Regions from separate parts of the Rathayibacter festucae DSM 15932 genome, predicted to be linked through region 1. Evidence: riboswitches for the same ligand, from Rfam matches in the RefSeq annotation. Region 1 holds a riboswitch; the other holds the start of a gene.

Region 1 (3,393 bases):
ATCGTCCACCGCGCAGATCGCCGAGACGATCGCGAGCCCGGCCGCGCCGGCGCGGCGCAGGGCCGAGGCGTCGCCGGCCGTGACGCCGCCGATGGCGACGCAGGGGAGCGGCGTCGCGGCGGCGAGGGCGGCGAAGCCGTCGATGCCGAGCGGGACCGGGTGGTCGGGCTTGGTCGCCGTCGCGCGGATCACGCCGACGCCGAGATAGTCGACGGTGCCGGTGGGCAGGGCGTGCGCGGCGGCGAGGTGGGCCGGGGTGTTCGCGGTCAGGCCGATCACCGCGCCGGCGCCGAGGATGCTGCGCGCGGCGAGGACCGGGAGATCGGACTGGCCGACGTGCACGCCGTCGACGCGGGCTCCCGCCAGGCGGGCGGCGAGGACGACGTCGACGCGGTCGTCGACCAGCAGGGTCGTGCGCTCGTCGAGGACGGCGGCGACGGCGCAGGTCAGGGCGACGAGCTCGGCGGCGGTCGCCTCGTGGTCGCGGACCTGGACGACGCGGACACCGCCGGCGACGGCCGCGGCGACCACGGCCGGGACTCCGCGCGGGCCGCAGAGGCGGGTGTCGGTGACGAGCTGGAGCGAGAGGTCGATCATGCGATCCGCGCCCCGCTCTCGACCTCGTCGGCGGTGAGCGCGGCGAGAGCGTCGAGGAGGCCGACCGCGAACGAGCCGGGGCCGGCGGCGGTCTCGGCGGCGCGCTCGGCGGCGAGGCCCCAGACGACGGACGCGGCGACCGCGGCGCCGAGCGGGTCGGAGCCGCCGGCGCCGAGGAAGGCGGCCATCACGGCTCCCAGCGCGCAGCCGCCGCCGGTGACGCGGGTGAGCAGCGGGTGCCCGCCGGTGACGCGGACCACGCGCTCGCCGTCGGTGACGACGTCGACGGCTCCCGAGACGGCGACGACGGCTCCTGAGCGGCGGGCGAGTGCGTTCGCGGCCTCCAGCGCCTCCTCCGGGCCGTCGACGGCGTCGACACCGCGACCGCCCGCGCCGAGGCCGGCGAGGGCGAGGATCTCGGAGGCGTTGCCGCGGATGATCGCGGGTCGCGCTTCGAGCAGCTCGGCCGCGAGCGCGGTGCGCACCGGCAGCGGGCCGACGGCGACCGGGTCGAGCACCCAGGGGGTGCCGGCCGCGCTCGCCGCCGCGACGGCCTCGCGGGCGCCGTCGCGCTGCTCCGCGTGCGGGGTGCCGAGGTTCACCAGCGTCGCGGAGGCGATGCCGGCGAAGACGCCGGCCTCGCCGGGCAGATCGCACATCGCGGGGCTCGCGCCGAGAGCCAGCAGGCTGTTGGCGGTGAAGCCGGTGACCACCGCGTTGGTGATGCACTGCACGAGCGGCGCTGCGCGGCGCAGCTCGCCGAGGTGTCGGGCGACGGCTGCGCCGTCGAGGATGGTCGGGTGGGCAGGCGTGCGAATGCTCATTCGCGACATCCCTTCGCTAGTACGAACTAGATCAGGTTCGACGGGTCTCATCTCAGCCCTGGTGGGCACCCCGTGTCACTGCCGACGACCCTAGCGGGTCGCTCCGTCACGCCGTGAGGATCCTGCTGTCGCCGCGGTCGCTGACGACGACCTTCAGCCCGGTGGGCAGCCGCTCGCGCATCGCGTCGACGTGGCTGATCAGGCCGATCGTGCGCCCGCCGGAGCGCAGCGCGTCGAGGGTGCCGAGCGCGGTCTCGAGGGTCTCGGCGTCGAGCGAGCCGAAGCCCTCGTCGATGAACATCGTCTCGAGCGAGACGCCGCCGGACTGCATGGTGACCACGTCGGCCAGGCCGAGGGCGAGGGCGAGCGAGGCGAGGAACGTCTCGCCGCCGGAGAGCGACGCGGGCTGCCGGCGGGCGCCGGTGAAGGCGTCGAGCACGTCGATCCCGAGCCCGGAGGCGGCGCCGCGGTAGGCGAGCGAGTCGTCGTGCACGAGCGCGTAGCGGCCGCTGGTCATCGCGTTCAGCCGCAGGTTCGCGGCGGCGACGATCTCCTCGAGCCGGCCCGCCAGGGCGAAGGCCTCGAGGTCCATCCGGCGGGTGTTCTGCCCGCGGCCGTCGATCGTCTCGGCGAGGGCGCGCAGCTCCTCGTGCCGGCGCAGGCGCGCGTCCAGGCTGCCCAGGCGCTCCTCGGCGCGGACGGCCAGCTCGGCGAGCCGGGCGGCGCGGTGCTCGAGCACCGAGTGCCGCGAGCGGGCCTCGTCGCGGCGGGCGGAGGCGGCGCGCGCGTCCTCCTCCGCGGCGGCGAGGTCGACGGGGGCGGTCGGCAGGCCGGCGAGCTCGGGGTCGGCCAGCACCGAGTCGACGGCGCTGCGGCGGCGCTCGTGCTCGGCGACCACGGCCTCGGCGCGGGCGCGCTCACCCGAGGTGAGGGCGGCGGACTCGGCGTCGTCGGCGCTCGCGAAGCCGCGGTCGGCGACCACCTCGGCGAGCTGGACGTCGGCGCTCTCGGCGGCCTCGCGGCGGGCGGTCGCCGAGTCCTCGGCCTCGACGAGCGCCTCGGCCAGGCGGCGCTGCGCGGTGAGGGCCGCGACGCGGTCGGCGATGCTGGCGGCGCCGTCGCGGTGGGCGTCGATCCGCTCGCGCAGGAGGCGCAGCGCCTCGGCGGCGAGGGCGGCGTCGGAGCTGAGGCGCTGGTGCTCGGCGCGGGCGGTGTCGAGGGCCGCCGCGAGGTCGTCACTGCGGAGACGGAGGTCCGACCGCTCGCGCCGCAGCTCCTCGAGCCGCGTCGCGGCGCTCCGGGACGCGGCGAGCCGCATCTCGGCCTCGGCGCGGGCGGTCTGCAGCTCCTCGGCGGTCGTGGCGCCGGCCCGCTCCTCGAGGGCCGCCAGGGCGAGCGCGCCGGCGCTCTCGGCCTCGCGGGCAGCGTCCATCGCGGCGGCGGCGCGGTCGACGGCGGTGCGCGCCTTCTCGATCTCGCCGGTGCCGACGGGCGGCAGCTCGCCGTGCTCGGCGGGCTGTGGGTGCTCGCAGGAGCCGCAGACCGGGCACGGGTCACCGCGAACGAGCGCTCCGGCCAGCTCGCCGGCGAAGCCCGCGAAGCGGCGGGCGACCAGCTCGGCGTGCTCTGCGGCGCGGACGCCGTGCGCCCGGGCCGCCTCGGCGTGGGCGGAGCGGAGGCGATCAAGCACGGTCGCGGCACTCGCACGCTCGGCGGCGGCGCGGATCCGGCGCTCGAGCGCGGCCAGCTCCTCGGTGCGGGCCGGCAGCGCCGTCGCGTCCGGCGCGAGCGCGTCCTCCTCCGCCGAGAGCGCGTCGAGAAGGGCGGGCAGCGCCCGCAGCTCGCGCTCGAGGACGGCCAGCGCGGCGGCGGACCGCTCCCGTGCGGTGACGGTCCGCTCGGCGCGGCGGACCGCCTCGGGCAAGCCGCGCTCGTCGGCGAGCGCATCGGCGAGCGCGCCGAGCGTTCCGGC
Region 2 (3,393 bases), 330 kb from region 1:
ACCCGGTCGGCGAGCTGCCGCGAGCTCCAGCGGTGCGGGTGCGGAGACGCTCCGTCGCGCACGGCCGACGAGGCCACGACCTCGCCCCCTGCCGGCGGGAGGAGACCGGCGAGCGTCAGGGCGAGCGTGGACTTGCCCGCGCCGTTCGGGCCCAGCACGGCGGTCACCCGTCCGGCGTCGATCGTCAGGTCGAGGCCCGTCGCGATGAGGGGCGGCGTGCGCCGGCCGAACACGGGGCGGGCGAGATCGAGCGCGGCGGCGGTGAGGGCGGTCGACGCGGGTGCCGGTGACTCGACGCGCCGCTCCGGGTGCTCACCGGGGAGCCAGACACCCGCTGCCACGAGGACACCGCGGGCGCGCTCGATCACGGGACGCGGCTCGCCGTCCGCGACGACCGTGCCGTCGGCGCCGAGCACGACGATCCGGTCGACGAGGTCGATCCAGACGTCGACGCGGTGCTCGACGACGATCAGGGTGGCGCCGGAGCGCGCCGTGGTCCGCTCGACCGCGGAGCGCACCTCCTCGACCCCGCGCGGATCGAGGTTCGCGGTCGGCTCGTCGAGCAGCAGGAGGCGGGGCTGCATCGCGAGGACGCCGGCGAGGGCGAGCCGCTGCTTCTGCCCGCCCGAGAGCGCGGAGGTCGATCGGTCGAGGGCGACGTCGAGACCGACGTCGTCGAGCGCGCGCCGAACCCGCGCCGGGATCTCCCCGCGCGGCACACCGAGGTTCTCGCAGGCGAAGCCGACGTCGTCGCCGACGCGGGCCAGCACGGCCTGGGTGTCCGGGTCCTGGAGGACGAGACCGGCCACGCCGCGGCGCTCCGCCGGCGAGGCGCCGTCGATGCTCAGCTCGCCCTCGTCCGCGCCGTCCTCCTCGCCGCCGAGCACCCCGGCCAGCGCGTGCAGCAGCGTGCTCTTGCCCGCGCCGGACGGACCGAGGAGCAGGACGCGCTCGCCCGGCTGCACCTCGAGGTCGAGCCCGGTGACGGCCGCGCTCGACCGGCCCGCGTGCCGCCAGCTCCAGCCGCGGGCCCGGATCGACGCGCCGCTCATCGAGCGCCCGCGCCCGCCCCCTCGACCACGCGGCCCTCCCGGCCGGAGACGAAGCGGTCCAGCGCTCCGGAGGCGGCGAGGCCGCGCACCGCGAACCAGGGCAGGAGCCCGGCGAGGACGGCGCCGGACACGAGCGACGACACGACGTAGACCGTGCGGAACAGGTCGTCGACGGCGGGGTAGTAGACCAGCAGGTCGTTGACGGCGAGGGCGAGGCCCGCGCCCGCTCCGGCGAGCATCGCCACGAGCGGGCGTCCGCTGCGGTAGAGGAAGAGGGCGAGCACGATCTCGGCGCCGAGGCCCTGGACGAGGCCGGAGAGCAGGACGGCGAAGCCCCACTGCGTGCCGATCAGCGCCGAGACGACCGCCGCGAGCAGCTCCGTATAGAGCGCCGCGCCGGGCTTGCGGATGATCAGTCCGCCGAGCACGCCGGCGAAGAGCCAGCCGCCGCCGAGGAGGCCGCCGAGGCCGGGGAGGAACTCGAAGGCGACGCCGAGGACGTTGGTCGCGATGCCCCACGCCCAGAAGACGATGCCGGCGGCGACGGCCACGACGCTGGCCACGACGATGTCGACGACCCGCCAGCGGAGGTCCCGGGGACGGCCGGCTGAGGAGGGGGTGGACTTCTGCGCTGCTGACTTCTGCGCGGAGGTGTTCTGCGCTGCTGAGTTCTGCGCTGCGTTGTTCTGCGCTGGTGTGTTCTGCACTGACGTGCCCTTTCGTGGAAGCGAAACGGGGCACGGGTCGAAGAAGAGGAGATCGAAACGTTCCTTCGCTGGCATGACCCAGATCAGGTTCGACGGTCGAAGGCTGCTGCCTTCCTCTCAGCCCGGTGCACCGGACTCCCGTGTTCGTCAGCAATCATAGACAGCATGTCGTGGTCGGTGGTGCTCGTCCTCGCCGCGGTCCTCGTGGTGCTCCTGCAGGTGCTGCTCTGGCGGCGCCGCTTCCGGATCCGCCGTGAGCTGCTCAGCTACGGCACGCGGGTGTCCGGTCGGGTGGTCGCCCAGGATCCGGCCCGCGGAGACGCCTCGGCGGCGCGCGATCTCGGTCGACTGCTCGTCGCCTACCGCCTCGTCGACGGCGAGGAGCGGCACCTGGTGAAGACCCCGCAGCGCCGGGGTGACGCCTGGATGGCGGGCGAGCCGGTCGCGGTCATCTACGACCCGCGGCGGCCGAACGACGCCGAGCGGCTGATCGTCGGCTTCGGCCGGACGAAGAAGACGTGGTTCTCGGCGCGGCCCCAGCGCTGAGGCCGCGCGCCGGAGCGGCTACTTCTTGAGCGCGCGGATGATCCGCGCGAGCGCCTTGCCGGAGACCCAGACCAGCGGGACGCCGACGGCGAGCACCGAGACGATGTTCGGCTGGAAGCGCAGTCCCAGGTCGTCCTTGATGTAGGCGCCGATCGGCACCACGGCACCGCCGCCGCCTCCTCCGCCGCCCTCCTGGCCGTCCTCGGAGCCGCTGCCGCCGCCGAAGCCGAACCAGCGGAGCGAGACAGGGACGAGCGAGACGCCGTCGACCTCGATCGGGTCTCCGTAGCTCGTCGCGGCACCCGCGGAGGTCACTTTGTCGGCCAGGGAGACAGCGATGTTGGGCATGGCCCGACGCTACTCCGCGGGCCGAACGGGCGACAAGCGGCGCACCGGCGCGCACAGGACTCCCCCACCTCCTCCCCGAGGTCTGCTGCGATGATCGTCGGATGCCGTCCCGCCCGCGCCGCCGCCGACCAGGTCGCGCCGCGACCGTCGCGGTCGCGAGCCTGCTGCTGGCGGCGTTCCTCGCCTTCCACCGCGTGCTGTGGGACGCGGCCGGCTGGCTGTCGGTGGTCGAGACCGCGATCCCGTGGTCCGGACTCGCGGTGCTCCTCCTCGTGGCCGCCGCGGTCGCCCTGCGCTCGCGCGGTGCCGGAGCAGCGGTGACCGTGCTCGTGATGGTCTACGGCGTGCTCGTGCTCCCGGTGGCGCTCCCCGCACCGGCGGTCCGCTCCGGATCGTTCACCGTGATCAGCCAGAACCTCGGCACCGGCGACGACGCCGGAGCGCTGGCGGCGGAGCTGGCGGCGAGGGAGCCGGACGTGCTCGCCTTCCAGGAGCTGGCCGGCGAGGATCGCGAGGCGGTCGACGCGGAGCTCTCGGACGCGTACCCGCACTCGTACGTGGTCGGCACCGTCGGGCTGTGGAGCCGCACCGAGCTCTCGAACGGCGAGCCGCTCGACCTCGGCCTGGACTGGAACCGCGCCCTCGCGGTCGACGTCGACACCCCGCTCGGGGCGACGCGGCTCTTCGTGGTGCACCTCGCCTCGTTCCGCCTCGGCGATCACGCCGAGCGCGATACGATG

What was found. Region 1 has a riboswitch for thiamine pyrophosphate ahead of thiM (hydroxyethylthiazole kinase). Riboswitches for the same ligand answer to the same signal wherever they lie in the genome.
Region 2: it holds a riboswitch for thiamine pyrophosphate, as region 1 does, so the genes downstream of both, C1I64_RS05200 (ECF transporter S component) here and thiM (hydroxyethylthiazole kinase) in region 1, are expected to answer to the same signal.

The regions. Positions count from the first base shown of each region.
Region 1 covers NZ_CP028137.1:767,933-771,325, forward strand. The annotation lists gene thiE (thiamine phosphate synthase) at 1-597, opposite strand, end outside; gene thiM (hydroxyethylthiazole kinase) at 594-1,421, opposite strand; TPP riboswitch at 1,413-1,504, opposite strand; gene C1I64_RS03605 (AAA family ATPase) at 1,528-3,393, opposite strand, start outside.
Region 2 covers NZ_CP028137.1:1,097,455-1,100,847, reverse strand. The annotation lists gene C1I64_RS05205 (ABC transporter ATP-binding protein) at 1-1,052, opposite strand, end outside; gene C1I64_RS05200 (ECF transporter S component) at 1,049-1,759, opposite strand; TPP riboswitch at 1,803-1,910, opposite strand; gene C1I64_RS05195 (DUF3592 domain-containing protein) at 1,925-2,305, shown strand; gene C1I64_RS05190 (hypothetical protein) at 2,324-2,653, opposite strand; gene C1I64_RS05185 (endonuclease/exonuclease/phosphatase family protein) at 2,755-3,393, shown strand, end outside.